DNA from 2 places in the Kitasatospora sp. NPDC054939 genome. Region 2 is predicted to be linked to the other one. Evidence: predicted binding sites of a transcription regulator. Region 2 holds the regulator's gene; the other holds the start of a gene.
What was found. Region 2 encodes HspR, which represses chaperone genes until heat shock. Its sites were predicted from a motif close to TTGAGNNNNNNNNNCTCAA; they were not measured.
Positions count from the first base shown of each region.

Region 1: the regulator HspR is predicted to act here: its motif matches at 2,956-2,974, upstream of lon (endopeptidase La).

Region 1 covers NZ_JBSGXP010000165.1:46-9,820, reverse strand. The annotation lists gene ACWGB8_RS32765 (sensor histidine kinase) at 1-750, opposite strand, end outside; gene ACWGB8_RS32760 (response regulator transcription factor) at 862-1,596, opposite strand; gene ACWGB8_RS32755 (rhomboid-like protein) at 2,142-2,882, shown strand; gene lon (endopeptidase La) at 2,997-5,390, shown strand; gene ACWGB8_RS32745 (GtrA family protein) at 5,519-6,052, shown strand; gene ACWGB8_RS32740 (ROK family protein) at 6,204-7,376, shown strand; gene ACWGB8_RS32735 (MarR family winged helix-turn-helix transcriptional regulator) at 7,456-7,992, shown strand; gene ACWGB8_RS32730 (MDR family MFS transporter) at 8,135-9,706, shown strand.
Region 2 covers NZ_JBSGXP010000116.1:12,917-22,691, forward strand. The annotation lists gene clpB (ATP-dependent chaperone ClpB) at 1-508, opposite strand, end outside; gene ACWGB8_RS27490 (LysR family transcriptional regulator) at 584-1,525, opposite strand; gene ACWGB8_RS27495 (SLAC1 family transporter) at 1,598-2,713, shown strand; gene ACWGB8_RS27500 (LuxR C-terminal-related transcriptional regulator) at 3,176-4,267, shown strand; gene ACWGB8_RS27505 (LuxR C-terminal-related transcriptional regulator) at 4,260-5,270, shown strand; gene ACWGB8_RS27510 (hypothetical protein) at 5,359-5,994, opposite strand; gene ACWGB8_RS27515 (hypothetical protein) at 6,405-6,593, shown strand; gene ACWGB8_RS27520 (hypothetical protein) at 6,600-7,625, opposite strand; gene ACWGB8_RS27525 (heat shock protein transcriptional repressor HspR) at 7,833-8,345, opposite strand; gene dnaJ (molecular chaperone DnaJ) at 8,353-9,504, opposite strand; gene grpE (nucleotide exchange factor GrpE) at 9,640-9,775, opposite strand, start outside.

The sequences.
Region 1 (9,775 bases), on a different contig from region 2:
CACGGTGACCCCGCGCAGTACGCCGTCCAGGAACTCGCGCACCTCGAAGGTGCGGGCGTCCAGGGCCACCACGCCGTCGTCGATCTTGGAGAGGTCGAGCAGGTGGGTGACCAGCCGGCCGAGCCGCTCGGTCTGCTCCAGCGCCGCGCCCAGGGTCGCCGGGTTGGGCTGGACCACGCCGTCGACCACGTTCTCCAGGACGGCGCGGAGCGCGGCGATCGGGGTGCGCAGCTCGTGCGAGACGTTGGCGACCAGTTCACGGCGGTGCCGGTCGGCGGCCTCCAGGTCGGAGGCCATCTGGTTGAAGGTGGTCGCCAGCTCGCCGATCTCGTCCCGCGAGCCGACCTCGACCCGGCGGCTGTAGTCGCCGGAGGCCATCGCGCGGGCGGCGGCGGTCATCTCCCGCAGCGGGGCGGTCAGCCCGTGCGCGAGGAACTGCATGAAGAGCAGGGAGGCGATCATCGAGAAGACCATGATGATCCGGATCTGCGTCTCGGACCGGATCGCCACCACGACCATGCCGGTGGCCAGGAAGACCGAGACGATCACCAGCAGGGCGAGTTTGCCCTTGATCGAGCGGAGCGGGTCGAGCGGCCGGATGTCGGCCCAGACCCGGCGCGCGGCACGGCCGGCCAGGCCGCGGCGCGGTGCGGCGGGCCGCCCGGCCGCGCGGTGCGGCGGCTCGGACTCCTGCGCTCCGCGCTCCGGTGTACCGCGGTGCTGAGCCCCGCGCTGCTGTGGAAAGGTCATGTGTCCCCTGCGTTCCCCGCTGGCGATCCCCCCGCATGCGGTACCGCCGGCGCTCGGCGCGCCCGGCGGCGGGTTCGGACGAGGGCCCCCCGGAGGCCCCGGCCCGTGGCCCTAGGAGAGCGGGGCCTCCAGTGCGTAGCCGACGCCGTGCACGGTACGGATCCAGCTGGCGCCGATCTTCCGGCGCAGCGCCTTGACGTGGCTGTCCACCGTGCGGGTGCCGGACGCGTCGGTCCAGTCCCACACCTCGGCGAGCAGCTGCTCGCGGGTGAGCACCGCGCGCGGCTGGGCCGCCAGGCAGGCCAGCAGGTCGAACTCGGTCGGCGTCAGGTGGACGTCGCCCGAGGCCAGCCGGACCCGGCGCTGGACGTGGTCGATCTCCAGTTCGCCGAAGCGCAGGGAGCCGAGCGTGGGCGTGCGGGCCGCCTGCTGGGCGCGCTCGACGCGGCGCAGCAGGACGTTGACCCGGGCCGCCAGCTCGCGCATGGAGAACGGCTTGGTCATGTAGTCGTCGGCGCCGACGCCGAGGCCGACCAGCAGGTCCGTCTCGTCGTCGCGCGCGGTCAGCATCAGCACCGGCACCGGGCGCTGGGCCTGGATCCGGCGGCAGACCTCCAGGCCGTCGAAGCCGGGCAGCATGATGTCGAGGACGACGAGGTCGGGCTGCCAGGTGTGGAAGCCGTCGACGGCCCCGGGGCCGTCGTGGGCCACGGCCACCTTGAAGCCTTCCGCACCGAGCCGGGCCGCGATGGACTCGGCGATCGTCGGCTCGTCCTCCACCACCAGCACTCTGCGCTGGCTGCTCACCGTGCTGCTGTTGTGATTGTCCTGCTGAATCTCTGTCACGGTCACGCCACCGCCCCCAGGGCTGCGGGCCGGCCACCTGTGGGGATGGCGGGGCTCCGCTCGTAGTCTTGTTCCGTCGTGGACTGTGCCGGGTCCGCCGTCCCGATCTCGCGTGCGACTCGGCGGGTGGTGAACCACCCGCTCCGACCGCACCCTTCGCAGCGTACGGACAGTGGACGGCTCCCGGCAGGTGGACCGGACATTTCCGGCCCGTCGGCCGGGCGTCCGACCGCCCGTCCGGCCCACTCGGAAGTGGGCACGGGCCGATACCTTACCCGGCGTTTTTTCACTCCGTAACGGTACGTATGCACCCCAATATCCGTCGAACCGCCGGTCAGCGGCTCTACTGGCGCGTAGGCGCAGGGATGGTCTGGACCAATGCCGGGCCCGTCCCGATACGTTCCTCCGAGGGAACTCCCAGCGGGCTCCCAGACTCGGCACGTAACGTGGCCACGACAAGCCGTTCGGGTGCGGGACCGCGCCCGCGCACCGGTACGTTGGGCCCGGCGGAACGCGGTGCCCGGCGGGTGCGGAACGGAGGCGTCATGGCGCGGCTGCAGGGACGTGCGCCCGGCTCGCGCGACGGCGCCGCCCCGCCCTACGGCCTGCTCCGGCACGGGCTGCGCACCGGCGTGGCCGGCTGGCTGCTCGCCCGGGTGCCGACACCGCGCCGCAACCCCTTCGCCCTCGGCTACTTCGCCCTGCTCGGCGCCACCACGACCTTCGGGCACACGGCCGACCCGGAGCTGGTGCTGCGGCTGCAGGAGGCCTCCAGCTCGGACTGGCACAACCTGCTCGACCACCCGCTGCGGGCCCTGCTGTGCAGCGGCCTCTGGGTGGCCGGGCCGATCTGGATGCCCTACCTCTGGGCCTTCGCCTTCACCGTCGCCCCGCTGGAGCGGCGGATCGGCGCCGCGCGGGCGCTGGCCGTCTTCGCCTGCGGGCACGTGCTGGCGACCCTGCTCTCCCAGGGGATCGTGGCGGCCTCGGTGCGGGCCGGGCGGATGGAGCCGGCCGCGCTCGACCAGCTGGACATCGGCGTCAGCTACGGGGTGCTGGCCAGCCTCGGCGCGCTCGCCGGACTGCTCCCGGGGCGGCTGCGGCTGCCGGTGCTGACCGGCGCCGGGCTGCTGCTCGGGCACCAGCTGCTCACCGACTCCGACGTCACCACCGGGGTCGGCCACCCGGCCGCCCTGCTGATCGGGATCGCCCTGTGGCCCTGGCTGCGCCGCCGTCCCGGGCCGCGCGCGGGAGCGGTGCCGGCGCCCGTCGACTCCGCTTTTTGACAGCTCCTCCGCACTCCCTCCTTCGTTCGCTCACGGCGAACAGATCGCGGGGAACAACCGGCGCCCGCCAAACCTTAGTCAGGTCAACTCAACTTCGCTGACTGGGGAGAGATCATGGCATCGACGTCCACACCGCTCACCCTGCCCGTCCTGCCGCTCGACGACGAGGTCGTCCTGCCGGGCATGGTCGTCCCGCTGGACCTGAAGGACACCGAGGTGCGCGCCGCCGTCGAGGCCGCCCGCGCCGCGGTCACCGGCGCCGACAAGCCGCAGGTCCTGCTGGTCCCGCGGGTGGACGGCTCGTACGCGGCGGCGGGCACGCTGGCCGCCGTCGAGCAGGTCGGCCGGCTGGCCGACGGGGACCCGGCCGCCCTGGTGCGCGCCGTGCGCCGGGTCCGGATCGGGGTCGGCACCACCGGCCCCGGCGCCGCCCTCTGGGTGGAGACCACGCCGTTCCGCGAGTCCGCGGTCGGCATCCCGGTGGCCGGGCGCGCCGTCGAGCTGGTCAAGGAGTACAAGGCCCTCTCCACCCAGTGGCTGCGTCGGCGCGGGGCCTGGCAGATCGTCGACCGGGTGGCCCAGATCGAGGGCGTCGGCGAGCTCGCCGACAACATCGGCTACGCGCCCTTCGTCACCGCCGAGCAGAAGCTCAAGGTGCTACTGGAGGCCGACCAGGTCGCCCGCCTGGAGTACGCCCTCGGGCTGCTGCGCGACCACCTCGCCGAGGAGGAGGTCAACGACACCATCCGCAAGGACGTCGAGGAGGGCGTGGCCAAGCAGCAGAAGGAGTTCCTGCTCCGCCGCCAGCTCGACGCGGTGCGCAAGGAGCTCGCCGAGCTGAACGGCGACCCGGCCGACGAGGAGGGCGACTACCGCGCCCGGGTCGAGGCCGCCGACCTGCCCGAGAAGGTCCGCGAGGCCGCCCTCAAGGAGGTCGACAAGCTGGAGCGGGCCAGTGAGCAGTCCCCCGAGGGCTCCTGGATCCGCGCCTGGCTGGACACCGTCCTGGAGCTGCCGTGGAACGAGCGCACCGAGGACGCCTACGACATCGCCGGCGCCCGGGCCGTCCTGGACGCCGACCACGCCGGGCTCGCCGACGTGAAGGACCGCATCGTCGAGTACCTGGCGGTGCGCAAGCGCCGGGCCGACCAGGGGCTCGGGCTGGTCGGCGGCCGGCGCGGGGGCGCGGTGCTGGCGCTGGTCGGCCCGCCCGGGGTCGGCAAGACCTCGCTCGGCGAGTCGGTCGCCCGGGCCATGGGCCGCACCTTCGTCCGGGTCGCGCTCGGCGGCGTCCGGGACGAGGCCGAGATCCGCGGGCACCGGCGCACCTACGTCGGCGCCTCGGCCGGCCGGCTGGTGCGCGCCATCAAGGAGGCCGGCTCGATGAACCCGGTCGTCCTGCTCGACGAGATCGACAAGGTCGGCTCCGACTACCGGGGCGACCCGGCCGCCGCGCTGCTGGAGGTGCTCGACCCGGCGCAGAACCACACCTTCCGCGACCACTACCTGGAGGTCGAGCTCGACCTCTCCGACGTGGTCTTCCTCGCCACCGCCAACGTCCTTGAGGCCATCCCCGAGCCGCTGCTCGACCGGATGGAACTGGTCCGGCTGGACGGCTACACCGAGGACGAGAAGGTCGTCATCGCCCGCGACCACCTGCTCCCGCGCCAGCTGGAGAAGGCCGGACTGCACGAGGGCGAGGCCACCGTCGAGGAGGCGGCCCTGCGCCGGCTGGCCGGCGAGTACACCCGCGAGGCCGGCGTGCGGAACCTGGAGCGCTCGATCGCCCGGGTGCTGCGCAAGCTGGCCGCCCAGGCCGAGCTCGGCGAGCGCACGCTGCCCGCCGCGATCGGCGCCGACGACCTGCGCGCCCTGATCGGTCGCCCGCACCACGTGCCGGAGGCCGCCCAGGAGCCCGCCGAGCGGCGCACCGCCGTCCCGGGCGTGGCCACCGGGCTCGCGGTCACCGGGGCCGGCGGCGACGTCCTCTACATCGAGGCCTCGCTCGCCGACGCCGAGACCGGCGGCACCGGCCTGACCCTCACCGGCCAGCTGGGCGACGTCATGAAGGAGTCCGCGCACATCGCGCTCTCCTACCTGCGCTCGCGCGGCGCCGAGCTCGAACTGCCGGTCACCTCGCTGCGCGACCGCGGCGTGCACCTGCACGTGCCCGCCGGGGCCGTCCCCAAGGACGGGCCGAGCGCCGGCATCACCATGACCACGGCGCTGGCCTCGCTGCTCTCCGGGCGCAAGGTCCGCACCGACGTGGCGATGACCGGCGAGGTCTCGCTCACCGGCCGGGTGCTGCCGATCGGCGGGGTGAAGCAGAAGCTGCTCGCGGCGGACCGGGCCGGGGTCACCGCGGTGATCATCCCCAAGCGCAACGAGCCCGACCTGGACGACGTCCCGGCCGAGGTGCTGCAGCGCCTGACCGTCCACCCGGTGGCCGACGTCCGCGAGGTGCTGGCGCTGGCCCTGGAGCCGGCCGAGGTGCTGGTCGCGGCCTGACGCGCACGCAGCGGCCCGGCGGAGCGGAGGGCGCTCCGCCGGGCCCCGCGACGCGCCCGTGGTGCCCCGGGGTGACCGGGGCCGCGTGACGCGGGGCCGGCGGCCGGGGTGCGTGCCAGACTGCGAACATGCCGTCACCCACGCAGCGCGCCCTGGCGAAGGTGCCGACCCGGCTGCGCCCGGCACTGGTGCGCCACCGCAGGCTGGTGAAGTTCCTGCTGGTCGGGAGCGGCTGCTTCGTCCTGACCGTACTGATCAACCTCTCGCTCAAGACCACGGTGCTGCAGCACAAGCCGGTGCTCGCGCTCACCGTCGCCACGGTCGCCGCCACCGTGGTCTCGTACCTGCTGAACCGGCAGTGGTGCTTCCGGACCTGCGGTGGGCGCCGGCGCGAGGCCGGGCTGTTCGTCCTGGTCAGCGCGGTGGCGATCGCCGTCAACGACCTCCCGCTGATCGTCTCCCGCTACCTGCTGGAGCTGCGCGAGCCGCGGGTCGGCGCGGTCACCCAGGAGATCGCCGACTTCGTCAGCGGGATGGTCGTCGGCACCCTGCTCGCCATGCTCTTCCGCTACTGGGCGATGCGCCGCTGGGTCTTCGTCCAGCTCCCCGAGCCGCCCGCCACCCGCCCGGAGCAGCCCGAGCAGCCCGAACCCGCCCGCTGACCGCCACCCGGCCCGGCCCGGACCCGCACACCAGGAGCGCCGCAGGGAACGCGGTTACGCTTCGAACGTCGGGGGCCCGAGAGTGTCGAACGGGGTGACGGCGGTGCGCGGAAGCGAGGGGCAGCCGGCCGGACCGGCCAGCCAGCAGGGCATGCGCCGGGCCAACCTCGCCCTGGTGCTCGACCGGATCGCCCGCACCCCGCGCTCCCGCGCCGAGGTCGCCGCCGACACCGGGCTCACCCGGGCCGCCGTCTCCTCGCTCGCCGAGGAGCTGATCACCGCGGGACTGGTGGTCGAGGAGGGCCCGGCCGTACCCAGCGGCAAGGTCGGCCGCCCCGGCACCGCGCTCGGCCTCAACCCCGAGGGCCCCGGCGGCCTCGGGGCCGAGATCGGCGTCGAGCACCTCGGCGCCTGCCTGGTCGACCTGCGCGGCGAGGTCCGCGCCTGGCGCCGCCAGGAGATCCGCAACCGGGAGCGTCGGCCCGCCGCCGTCATGGCCGACCTCGCCGAACTGCTGCGCCGGGTCGCCGACGAGGCCGGACCGCGCCCCGCCGGGCTCACCGTGGCCGTCCCCGGCCTGGTCGGCGCCGACGGCGCGGTCCTGCGCCGGGCCGCCAACCTCGGCTGGACGGACGTCCCGGTCGCCGCCGAACTGCGCCTCGCGCTGCGCGCCGCCAACGCCGACCCGCTGGCCGAGCTGCCGATCGACGCCGACAACGAGGCCAACCTCGGCGGCCTCGCCGAACTCTGGCTGGGCGGGCGCCCCGAGCACTTCCTGCACGTCTCCGCCGAGGCGGGCATCGGTTCGGCGATCGTCGTCGACGGCCGGCTGCTGCGCGGCGCGCGCGGCTACGCGGGCGAACTCGGGCACGTGCCGGTCCACCCCGACGGCCCCCTCTGCGCCTGCGGCGCCTACGGCTGCCTGGAGCAGTACGCGGGCGAGGCGGCGGTGCTGCGGGAGGCCGGGCTGGAGGGCATCCGGGGCGACTGGGTCGCCCTGCTCGCCGAACGGGCCGGGGCCGGCGACGAGGAGGTGCGGGCGGCGCTGGCCGGGGCCGGCTCCGCGCTCGGCACCGCGGTCGCCGGGGCGGTGAACCTGCTCGACCCGGCCGAGGTGGTGCTCGGCGGCGGCTACGCCCAGCTGGCCGCCTGGCTGCTGCCGGGGATGCGGGCTGAGCTGACCGCCCGGGTCACCGTCCGCCCCTGGTCGGACGACCGGCTCGCGGTCTCCCGGCTGGGCCGCCGGGGACCGCTGCTGGGGGCGGCGGTCGGCGTGGTGCGCGGGATCGTGGCCGACCCGGGGCGCTTCACCCCGGACCGCTGAGCCCGCCGGGCGGGACCGCTCCGCCCCGGACTGCTCGGCCGCTCGGGGATCCGCGCCGGGCCTGCGGGATACTGGCGCGGTGAGTGCGGAGGCTTCGGTGGGCGGCGGTCGGACGGTGGGCGCCGGGCGGACGGCAGGGATCGGCGGGGGGCCGGACCCGGTGGCCGGGTGCGGCGGGGAGCCGGTGCTCGCGGTCGAGAGCGAGATCGCGCTGCTCTTCCGGCGCGGCCGGGCCCGGGTGGCGGAGCTATCCCGCCGGGTGCACCCGCAGCTGGAGGGCGCGGCGTACAGCATGCTCGTGTACATCGAGCAGGCCGAACCGGTCCGGATCACCGACGTCGGGCTGCACTTCGGGGTCGGCAAGGCGACGGTCAGCCGGCAGGTCAAGGCGCTGGAGGAAGTGGGCCTGGTGGCCCGCGAGGTCGACCCGCTGGACCGCCGGTCGGCGCTGGTGTCGCTGACCGAGGAGGGCCGGCGGCGCTTCCTGGCCGCCCGCGACGCCCGGCTGGAGCAGGTGCGCGGGCTGATGGCGAGCTGGCCCGAGGAGGACGTGCTGCGCTTCGCCGAACTGCTGCACCGCTTCAACGGCGTGATCGGGCAGTCGATCGGCGGCTGATCCCGCGCGCGTCCCGTCCGGCCCGGTCTCTTGGCCCGTCCTTTACGTGCTTTGCGCAGGCTTGAAGAAAGTTGCCCAAGGCAACCAGTTCTCCTTATGGTTGCCCGAGGCAACGAATTTCTCCCCCGCCAAAGGACCCCGGATGACCGCCACCGCCACCGCCCCGCCCGGAGCCGCCCCCGAGACCGACACCCCCATGACGCACCGGCAGGTCCTCAAGGCGCTGTCCGGCCTGCTGCTCGGCCTGTTCGTGGCCGTGCTGTCGTCCACGGTCGTCTCCAACGCGCTGCCGCGGATCCTCACCGACCTGCACGGCGGACAGTCCGCCTACACCTGGGTGATCACCGCGACCCTGCTCACCCTGACCGCCTCCACCCCGATCTGGGGCAAGCTCGCCGACCTGGCCAGCAAGAAGCGGCTGCTCCAGCTGGCGCTGCTGGTCTACATCGGCTCGTCCGTGCTGGCCGGCCTCTCCCAGAACACCGGCCAGCTGATCGCCTGCCGCGCCCTCCAGGGCATCGGCGCCGGCGGTGTCACCGCGCTCGCCCAGATCTGCCTGGCCGCGATGGTCCCGCCGCGCGAGCGGGGCCGCTACAGCGGCTGGTTCGGCGCCGTCTTCGCGCTGGCCACCATCGGCGGCCCGCTGATCGGCGGCGTCATCGTGGACACCCCCTGGCTGGGCTGGCGCTGGTGCTTCTACGTCGGCATCCCGTTCGCCCTGGTGGCGATCCTGGTCGTGCAGCGGACCATGGACCTGCCGGTGGTCCGCCGCCGGGTGCGGATCGACTACCTCGGCGCCCTGGTGATCACCGCCGCGGTCAGCCTGCTGATGATCTGGATCACGCTGGCGGGCGACAGCTACGCCTGGCTCTCCTGGCCGAGCGCGGCACTGGCCGGCGGCGGTGTGCTGCTCGGCGCCCTCGCCGTCGTGGTCGAGCGCCGGGCCGCCGAACCGATCATCCCGCCGGACCTCTTCCGGCACCGCACGGTCGTGCTGTCCTCGCTGGCCGGGGTGCTGGTCGGCGTCGGGATGTACGGCGCCACGACCTTCCTCGGCCAGTACTTCCAGCTCGCCCGGGACAAGTCGCCCACCGTCGCCGGACTCATGACCATGCCGATGATCCTGGGCCTGGCCGTCTCCTCCGCCGTCGCCGGCCGGCTGATCACCCGGTACGGCCGCTGGAAGGGCTTCCTGGTCGCCGGGACGCTGCTGCTGGCCGTCGGCTTCGCCCTGCTCGGCACCGTCCGCGACGACACCGACCTGCGGCTGCTCTCCGGCGCCATGGCCCTCACCGGCATCGGCCTCGGCCTGACCATGCAGAACCTCGTGCTCGCCGTGCAGAACACCGTGCCCCGGGCCGAACTGGGCGCCGCCAGCTCGACCGTCACCTTCTTCCGCACCATGGGCGGCGCGATGGGCGTCTCGGCGCTCGGCGCGGTGATGAGCGACCGGGTCTCCGCCTTCCTGGCCGAGAACCTCGCCGCCGCCCACCTGCCCGCGGCGGCCGGCGCCGGCCTCGGCGGCGGCGCCCTGCCCGACCTGCGGGCGCTGCCGGCGCCGGTGCTGCCGCTGGTGACCGACGCCTTCGGCCGCGGCGTCGGGGTGGTCTTCCTGGTCGCCGCGCCGTTCGCGCTGCTGGCCTTCGCCACCGTGCTGCTCATCCGCGAGGTGCCGCTGCGCACCGCCGACGAGGAGCAGCCGGCGGCGGCCTGACGGCGCCCCCACTCCCGGCAGCCGCGGCGCCCGCACTCCCGGCAGCCCCAGCAGCTCCGGCAGCCGGGC
Region 2 (9,775 bases):
TGAGGTCGGTGCCGTACTTCTCCAGCGCCTTGTAGGTGCCCTCGGGGTCGGGGGAGGTGACCCGGCCGCTGCCGCGGACGTCCTTGAAGGCGGCGAGCAGGGCCTTGGGCGTGGCGCCCTGCTGCGCGAGCAGCTCGGCGACCGCGCCGCCCTCGTGGGCCAGGCCGACCAGCAGGTGCTCGGTGGAGACGTACTGGTCGTCCAGGTCGTCGGCGCGCCGGCCGGCCTCGGTGAGCACGGCGAGGGTGTCGCGGGCGAGCTGCGGGGCGGCGACGGTCGAGCCGGAGGCGCTGGGCAGGGCGGCCTGCTGGCGGCGGGCGTCGGCGGTGATCCGCTGCACGTCCGCGCCGACCGCCTCCAGCAGCGGCCTGGCGATGCCCTCGGGCTGCTCCAGCAGGGCGGTCAGGATGTGCACCGGCTTGACGTCCGGGTGGCCCGCGGCGGCCGACTGCCGGATCGCGGCGGACAGGGCGTCCTGCGTCTTGGTGGTGAACTTGCTGGCGTCCACTGCTGGGGGGTCCTCCTCGTGCGGTCTGCGCTGCTCCTGCTGAGTACAGCATGCACTAAGTTGAGTCTATTCCGCTCAACTTTTGCGTGAACTCCCCGTACCGCCCGCCTGCCGGGTCATCCCCAGCAGCTCCCGGGCCGGACCGCTCGGCCGCTGCCCGGCCGGCCACACCGCCCGCAGCGGGCGCCGCAGGTCCAGCCCCTCCACGAGCGGCACCTCCACCAGCCGCCGGGTGGCCAGCTCCTCCACCACCGCCAGCTCGCTCAGGCAGACCGGCCCGGCGCCCGTCATCGCCGCCGCCTTCAGCGCCGTGGACGAGGCCAGCTCCAGCCGCGGCGCGACCGTCCCGCCGTACGGCGCCAGCGCCATCTCCAGCACCTCCCGGGTGCCCGAGCCCGGCTCGCGCAGCACCAGCGGGGTCGCCGCCAGCTCCGGGCCGGTCAGCGGCGAGCGGGCGGCGGTGCGGCGGGCCCACGGGTGCCCCGGCGCCACCACGACCACCAGCCGGTCGGCCGCCACCACCGCGCCCGCCAGCCCGGGCGGGGTGCTCGGCCCCTCCACGAACCCCAGGTCGGCGTCCCCGGCCAGGACGTGCCCGGCCACGTCCGCCGAGTTGGCCGTCCGCAGCGTCACCGCCGTGCCCGGACTGCTCGCGTGCAGCGCCAGCAGCCACCCCGGCATCAGGTACTCGGCGACCGTCAGACTGGCCACCACCGTCAGCCGGGCGTCCCGGCGCTCGCGCAGCGCGTCGATCCCGGCGTCCAGCGCCTGCGCCGCCTCCAGCACGTGCCGGGCCCACTCCACCACCAGCCGGCCCGCGTCGGTGGGCCGGCTGCCGCGCGGGGAGCGGTCCAGCAGCGCCACCCCGATCTGCTGCTCCATGCCCTTGATCCGGGCGCTCGCGGTCGGCTGGCTGACCCCCAGCTCGGCCGCCGCCCGCCCCACGCTGCCCAGCCGGTCCACCGCGAGCAGCAGCTCCAGTGCACCGAGTTCGGGGACGCGCGAGGAGAGGGCCATAGGTCCAGGCTATGCCCTCATAGACGTGCCGGTCCTACCGGAGCCCGCCCCCGCCGGGGGACGGTGGGGAGCATGGCCACCCTGATCAGCCCCCACCCGCTCGCCCGGACCGCCCGGCTCGACCTCGCCCGGCTCGGCCCCAACTGGTACGCCGTCGTCATGGGCACCGCGATCGTCGGCAACGCCGCCGCGGTGCTCCCCGTCCGGCTGCCCGGCCTGCTCCTCCTCGGCGAAGCGATGTGGGCGCTCGCGCTGGCCGCCCTGCTCCTGATCGCCGCCGGCCGACTGGTCCACCTCACCCGGCACCGCGAGGCCGCCCGCCGCCAGCTGCTCGACGAGCCCGCCACCGCCGTCTTCTACGGCTGCCCGCCGATGGCCCTGGTCTCGGTCGGCCTCGGCGCCCTGCTGCTCGGCCCCCGGGTGATCGGCGCCGGCCCCGCCGCCGCCCTCGGCCTGCTGCTCTGGTCGGCCGGCACCGCGTACGCCCTGGCCGTCGCGGCCGGCATCCCGTACCTGATGATCACCCGGCACCGGCTCTCCGCCCTGGAGGCCAACCCGACCTGGCTGCTGCCCTCGGTCGCCCCGCTGGTCTCCGCCGCCGCCGGGCCCGCGCTCCTCCCGCAGCTGCCGGCCGGAGCCGCCCGGCAGGCCCTGCTGTACGGCTGCGGGGCGCTGCTCGGGATCGGCCTGCTGGCCGTACTCGCCCTGCTGCCGGTGGTGCTCACCGGGCTGGTCCACAGCAAACTGCCCGCCCTGGCGCTCACCCCCTCGCTCTTCCTGGTGCTCGGCCCGCTCGGCCAGTCCACCACCGCCCTGCAGAACCTCGCCGACGGCGCCGACCGGGTCGCCCCGCAGCTCGCCCCCGCCGCCCTGGCCATCGCCGAGCTGTACGGCGTCGCGGTGCTCGGCGTCGCGATGCTCTGGCTGGCCCTCGCCACCGCGGCCAACCTGCGCGCCCGGCGCTGCGGCATGCGCTTCGCGATGACCTGGTGGGCGTACACCTTCCCGGTGGGGACCTGCGTCACCGGCGCGGCCGGCCTCGCCCGGCACACCGGCTTCGCCGGGTTCACCGGACTGGCCGCCGGGCTGTCCGTGCTGCTGCTCGCCGCCTGGGCCGTCGCCGCCTGCGGCACCGCCGCCGGACTGGTCTCCGGCCGGCTGCTGGGCGGCGGGGCTGCGGGCCGCTGAGCGGTCGCTCGCCCGGTTCCCCGGCGGCGGCGCGACGACGCGCACTCCGCGGTGCAGGTTCCTGCAATTGCGAGAACATGCAGCTTGACGGCCCTTGTTCACCGGCCGTCACGCTGTGATGGTGGAGTCACGCCAAGTCGTCCGGGCAACCGCAGCCCGATGGTGGCGACTTGCTCTTCAACGGAATGCGCACGGTACCTCTGTACCCGCATAACGGGGGGAAGAGCGCCGGCCGGGACGCCATGTGTGGTGATGGCCCCCAGCGCCGGAGTCGGCGAGGCGTTGCTGCTCCGCCTCGCCGGAAGCGCCTTGGCATTGGCGTACACCGGCGGCCCCTGAGCAGCCGGCGTGCGACGGCACGCCGGCCTCGGGGGACCGCCGGACCGTGCACACCCTTCTCCTCCCGCCGCCGCGGCCGGTCGCCCCGGACCGCCGTCGAGCCCGGGAAGGGGTGCTGAGATCATGACAGGGCACTGCGCCACGACCACCCGCTCCCGGCCCCCGGCCGGAGCCGCGGACGCACCCGCAGGGCGGACCTGGCAGGACATCCGGCAGGGAGTTTTCGAGGTGGCGGCGGAACCGACGACCGAGGACGACCGGGCCGGCCGCTGGGAGCCCGACGAGGCGGCCCGGCAGCTCTACCTCGCCGTCCTCGCCGACGGCGGCCGGCTCGCCCACGCCGACGTCGCCGAGGCCGACCGCGGCACCCTCGCCCGGCTGGTCGACCTGGGCCTGCTCATGGCCAACCCGATGGACGCCTCCTACACCGCCGTCAGCCCCCGCTCGGTCAGCGACCGGCTCGGTGCCGAACTGCGCAGCGAGGCCACCCGGCTGCTGGTCCACGCCGAGAACCTCCCCGGCGCCCTCGACGGCCTCACCCGCGCCTACGACGCCATGCCCCGCCCGCCCGAGCGCTCCGGCGGAGCCGTCTACATCGAGGGCCACGTCCACATCCGCCACCGCATCTCGCAGCTGATCTCCGACTGCCGCGAGGAGGTGCTCACCGCCCAGCCCGGCCGGCGCCCGGCCGCCGCCGTGGAGACCGCCCTCCGGCAGGACCTCAACCTGCTGCAGCGCGGCTGCTCGCTGCGCACCGTCTACCAGCCGGTCTCGGCCGCCGAACCGGCCGTGCTCGACTACATCGCCGAGGTGACCCGGCTCGGCTCCCGGATCCGGGTGCTCGACGAGCCCTTCCAGCGGATGATCGTCTTCGACCGCGCGGTCGCCGTCATCTCCGCCAACGACGACCACAGCACCGCCGCCTTCATCTCCGACCCCGCCGCGGTCGGCTTCCTGGTGGGCGCCTTCGAACGCGACTGGGCCCGCGCCGACACCGTCGACTGGGCCGCCGCCCTCGCCCAGGGCCCCACCCACGGCGGCCCCGACCGGGTCGGCCGGCTGCTCGCCAAGGGGCTCACCCAGCGCGCGGTGGCCACCCGGCTCGGCCTCAGCGAGCGCACCGTCGCCGCCCACATCGCGCGGCTGCGCGAACGCCACGGCGCCCAGACGCTGTTCCAGCTGGGATGGCTGATGCGCGGCGGACGCGGTGACTGATCCCGTCCCGGACAGGTCGGTACCGAGCGGACCGGAACCGCCCGCGCCCGCCGCCCCCGGTGAGGCTGCGCGGGCCCTCTGGCTGGCCGCCGTGGCCCGCGGCGGCCGACTGCCCGCCGAGCCGCTCAGCGGGCCCGAGGGGGCCGCCCTGGACGCCCTGCTGGACCTCGGCCTGCTCGTCCCGCACCCCTGCGGTCCCGGCTACCTCGCCGTCAGCCCGCGGGCCGTCGCCGCCCGGCTGGGCGCCGAACTCCGCACCGAGGCCACCCGGCTGCTGCTGGCCGCCGAACGCCTGCCCGCCGCCCTCGACGGCCTCACCCGGGCGTACGACGCCGTCCCCCGCCGCGGCAAGGGGCCGCAGGGCCGCTCCGTCCAGATCGAGGGCCGCGAGGACATCCGCCAGCGGATCGCCGAACTGCTCTCCGACTGCCGGGAGGAGTTCCTCGCCGCCCAGCCCGGCCCGCGCCCGGCGGTCGGGCTGCAGATGACGATGCGCCAGGACCTCGCCCTGCTGCAACGGGGCTGCGCCATGCGCACCATCTACCAGCCGGTCGCGGCCCGCGGCCGGGAGGCCGTGCGCTACGCCGCGACGATGACCGGGCACGGGGCCCGGGTCCGGGTGCTGGACGAGCCCTACCGGCGGATGCTGGTCTTCGACCGGACGATCGCGGTGATCCCCGCCGACGACGCCGACACCCGCGCCGCCTTCGTCACCGATCCCGCCGCCGTCGCCCACCTGGTCGGCCTCTTCGAACGCGACTGGGCCCGCGCCGACACCGTCGACTGGGCCGCCGTGGCCGCGCCCCCGGAGCCGGGCGCCGGGCCCGACCGGGTCGCCAGGCTGCTCGCCAAGGGGCTCACCCAGCGCGCCGTCGCGGGTCGCCTCGGCCTCAGCGAGCGCACCGTCGCCGCCCACATCGCGCGCCTGCGCCACCGCCACGGCGCGCGCACGCTCTTCCAACTCGGCTGGCGCATGCGGGGGGAGCACCGCGATGCGCACTGACCGCCGGGCCGCGCAGCGGAGGGTACGGCCGGTCCCGGGTACGGCGGCCGTCGCTGCTGCTGCCGTCGCCGCCGGGGAGCGGCCGGGGTCAGCCGGTGGCCGCGCCGGTCGGCCAGTAGCCGTGCGGGCCGACCGCGGGGGGCTGCTGGCGGGGCACGCTGAAGTGCTCGCCGGGGGCCGTCCAGAAGCCCTCGCGCAGCGAGAGCGCCATGCCGGCCCAGTCCAGGGCGGTCTCCACGGTGTGGTGGAGGGCCTCCTGCGACCAGGTGTCGTCGAAGACCAGCGGCAGGACGGGGGCGACCTGCTCGATGGTGGCGATCAGCGGGTTGTGGGTGATGGCCTCGTCGACCAGCAGGACGATCGGCTTCCGCAGGGCCGAGGCCCAGCCGAGCTCCAGGCTGACCCCGGCCGAGAGCGGGGCGCCGACGTACGCGAAGACCAGGTCGGCGGACTGCAGGGCCCGGAAGTCGGACGGCACCCGCGGCTCCGGCGCGCGGCCGGCCACCGTCCAGGCGTCGCTGTGGTGCGCGCTGTACACGGCGGCGCCGCTGCGCAGCAGGGTGGTGCGAAGGGTCGTCAGCCGCGTCCGGCTGGCCAGGGTCACCACGCTGTCGGCCGGGCCGGTCAGCCGCATCAGCGGCGCGGCCAGGAAGACCCGTGCACGGCGGCCCTCGGGGGTGTGCGCGGTGTGGTGTGGAGTGGAGCCCTGGTAGCGATCAGTCATGTCGACTCCATGGAAAGGCCGACCGGGAGGGTGTCGGGCCCCGGCGGGCCGGCTGCTATTGAGTAGTTCTGGGGGGACTAACGGGGGCGGTCGGCAATGCAAATTGAAGTGGACACGGCGATGTAACTCCGGATCCGTAATCGCAGCGATCAGTCGGTGCACTGATCGTGTCGCCGAGGCGGCCGACGAGTCCACTGGCACGAGGTGTCATCTCGCTGCCTGGCAGAGAGATGACATGCCGATCCCCCTACAGCCTGGGGTTGAGCCCTGGAAGAGTCGGGGCGGTCGCAGTGACAAAGGAGGGACAGCTCGCTGACATGTTCGAGGATGTGCAGCATAATCAGCGCTGCGGCTCGTACGGGGGCCGAATGAGCTGACACGGTATTGGTTCTTGAAGGGAAGTGGTCCCAGTGCGCAAGGCGCGCCGATTTGTAACCGCGATTGTGCTGGCCGGTGCGGCGGCCGTGCTGGCCGGCGGCCCGCTTCAGGACGACGTCATCTGGACCCGTCCGCAGCCGGTCCAGGTCCAGGACACGGACGCGTCCGGCGAGGGCTCCACGGTGGTCGCCAAGGCGATGATCGACGTCATCTGGACGTGATCGGGCCTACTCGTGGCTGTCGCTGTCGCGGAACAGCGGCAGGCTGCGGTGGCTCTCCGAGAGCTTCCAGCCCAGCTGGAACAGCGTCTCCGCGGCGTATTCCTCGCGGAGTTCGGCGATGTGCCGGGCGAGCGTGCGCTCACTGAGGCCGAGGTTCCTGGCAATGACCCGGTGGCCGACCCCCTGAAGCATCATCCGGAGGATGTTCTCGCGAAGTCTGGAGACCACTTCCGGCGGTACGTCGCGGCCTCCCTGGAAGGGGATTGCGCGCTCCCAGAAGCTCTCGAAGAGGCTGACGAAGAAGCCGATCACGGCCTCGTCCTGGACGAAGGCGGCCCGCTCGGTGTCGCCGCTGATGGGGATGACCGCGGTGGCCCGGTCCACGATGATCATTCTGGTGAACGGTTCGCCGAGGGTGCGGACCTCGCCGCCCTCCTCGGTCATCGCCGCCACGTACTCCCGGGCCGAGGCCGAGTAGCGGGTGCTGGGCTGGTAGATCGTCCGCCGGGACACCCCGCGCCGCAGCATGCCGACGTCGAGCGCTATCGCGGCCTCGGTCGGGAACGACCGGGCGCCGCCGCCCGGCTGCGCGCTGAGCACCTCCTTGGTGCTGCTCTCCATGAGCTCCGCGAGGCGCCGGTTGATCTCGGTCTTGCCGTGCAGGTGCTCGATCGGGCCGCCGTCGTGCGCACCGCCGCCGCCGTTGCCGTAGGCGTGGCTCAGCTCCTGGAGGTCGGCGGGCAGCGAGACGGCGCGGCTGAGCAGGTCCAGCGCCTTGCGCTGCCAGGCCGCGCTGAGCGCGCCGGCCAGCTGCCGGGGGTCGACCGCGACCAGGATGCCGGGATCCTCGACGTCCGGGACGAGCAGGCCGATGTCCATCAGCTCGCGGAGGTGGCACTCGCTGCCACTGGCGACCTCGGCGGGGATCAGCCGGCCGTGCGCCTGGAGGACGTCCTTGTACAGGGTTCGGGCTTCGGGGGACAGCCGGCCGTGGCCGTTCGCCGTGAGACCGGTCTCCTCAGCCCCACCCATCCGCCGCTCCTCGCCTTCGCCTGAACCGTTACGCCCTGTTCGACCGCGCTTCAGTGCCGGATCCTCGGCGCCCACTGTCGCACAGGGGTGCGGCGCGTCGCACGTGAATCTGCTACGGCTGCCTCTCGGAGGAAGACTGCCACGTTCCGAAAGCCGCCGGCACCCCCCGACGGGAGGGAACCGGCGGCCCGGTGGCGGTCGGGTCGGTCAGCGCTTGGGGCGCCAGACGACCAGGGCGCTGGACTGCGTCGGGGGCTGGTACGGGACGAGGTCGCGGCGGTACGAGGCGTGGATCGTGGCCTCGCGCTGCTGCAGCGCGCTGGCGGCCCCCTCCAGGGAATCGACCAGTTCGGCGATCCGGGACTGGAGGGCGGTGACCTGGTTCTCCAGTTCGATGATCCGCTTGATGCCGGCCAGGTTGATGCCCTCGTCCTGGGACAGCCGCTGCACGTCGCGCAGCTGCTGGATGTCCCGGGCGGAGTAGCGGCGGCCGCGGCCGGCCGTGCGGTCGGGGCAGACCAGGCCGAGCCGGTCGTACTGGCGGAGGGTCTGCGGGTGCAGGCCGGAGAGCTCGGCGGCGACCGAGATCACGTAGACCGGGGTGTCCTCGGTGAGGACGTACGGCGGGGCCGCCGTCGGGGCGCGGCGCGGGCCGGGGCCGGAGCCCGGGAGGCCCTCGCCGAGGCCGGGACCGATCGGGCCGCTGCTGTCGGGGGTCATCTGGTCGTCACGCTCCCTTCGCCGCCCGGAACAGGGCGGCTCGCGGGTCGTCCGAGGCGGTGGCCTCGCGGTACTGCTCCAGGGCCGTCAGCGCGTCACCGGTGACGTGCTGCGGCACCACGACCTCCACGGTGACCAGGAGGTCGCCGCGGGTGCCGTCCTTGCGGGTGGCGCCCTTGCCGCGGGCCCGCAGGGTGAGGCCGTTGGCACTGCCCGGGGGCAGCTTGAGCTTGACCGAGGGCCCGCCGAGGGTGGGCACCTCGATGGTGCCGCCGAGAGCGGCTTCGGGGAAGGTGACCGGCACCGTCACGGTGAGGTTGTCACCCTTGCGCCCGAAGACCGGGTGCGGGTCGACGTGCACGGTGACGTAGAGGTCGCCGGGCTGGCCGCCCCGCTCGCCCTGGGCGCCTTTGCCCTTCAGCCGGATGCGCTGGGCGTCCTGCACCCCGGCCGGGATCCGGACCTGCATGGTCCGGGCCGAGCTGGCCCGGCCGCTGCCGTGGCAGTCGGTGCACGGGTCGTCGACGATCATGCCCCGGCCGCGGCAGTCGCGGCAGGGCTCGGACAGCGCGAAGGCGCCCTGGCCGCGGCTGACGGTGCCCGCGCCGACGCAGGTCGGGCAGACCCGGGGCGTGGTGCCGGCCTTGGCGCCGGTGCCGCTGCAGGTGCGGCAGGGGGCCTGGCTGGTCATCCGCAGCGGGACGGTCGCGCCGTCGACGGCCTCGTCGAAGGAGAGGGTGACCTCGGTCTCCACGTCGGAGCCGCGCCGGGGCTGGGCCTGCCGGGTGCCGCCGCGGTTGAACAGGCCGCCGAACACGTCGCCGAGCCCGCCGCCGCCGCTGTTCTGGCTGCCGCTGAACAGGTCGCCGAAGTCGAAGCTGTAGTTGCCCCCGCCGGCGCCGCCGGCCCGGAAGCCGCCGTTGGCGAAGAGGCTGCGGGCCTCGTCGTACTCCTTGCGGCGCTTCTCGTCGGACAGCACGTCGTACGCCTCGGAGATGTCCTTGAACCGCTCCTCGGCTTTGCTGTCGCCCTTGTTGGCGTCCGGGTGGAACTCGCGGGCGAGCTTGCGGTACGTCTTCTTGATCTCGGTGGCGGTGGCGTCCTTGGGCACGCCGAGGACCTTGTAGTAGTCCTTCTCCACGTAGTCCTTGCCGCTCATGGCTGCCGCCACCTCCCGAAACCCATAGCGAGACCTGAAGTCAGTGCAGTGTCGACTGCGGTGTTGATCACGAGCGCGCCGCGGAGCCGGACGCCGTACTGGACGACGGCGTACGGCTCCGCGGCACACGCACGGTCAGCTGTCCGCGCCACCGTCGGCCTTGTCCGACTCCGCGGACTTCGCGGACTTGGCGGACTCGGCGTCCGGGGCGGCGCCGGTCTGGGAGCCCGGCTGGGGCTCCGCGACCGCGACCATCGCCGGGCGGATGATC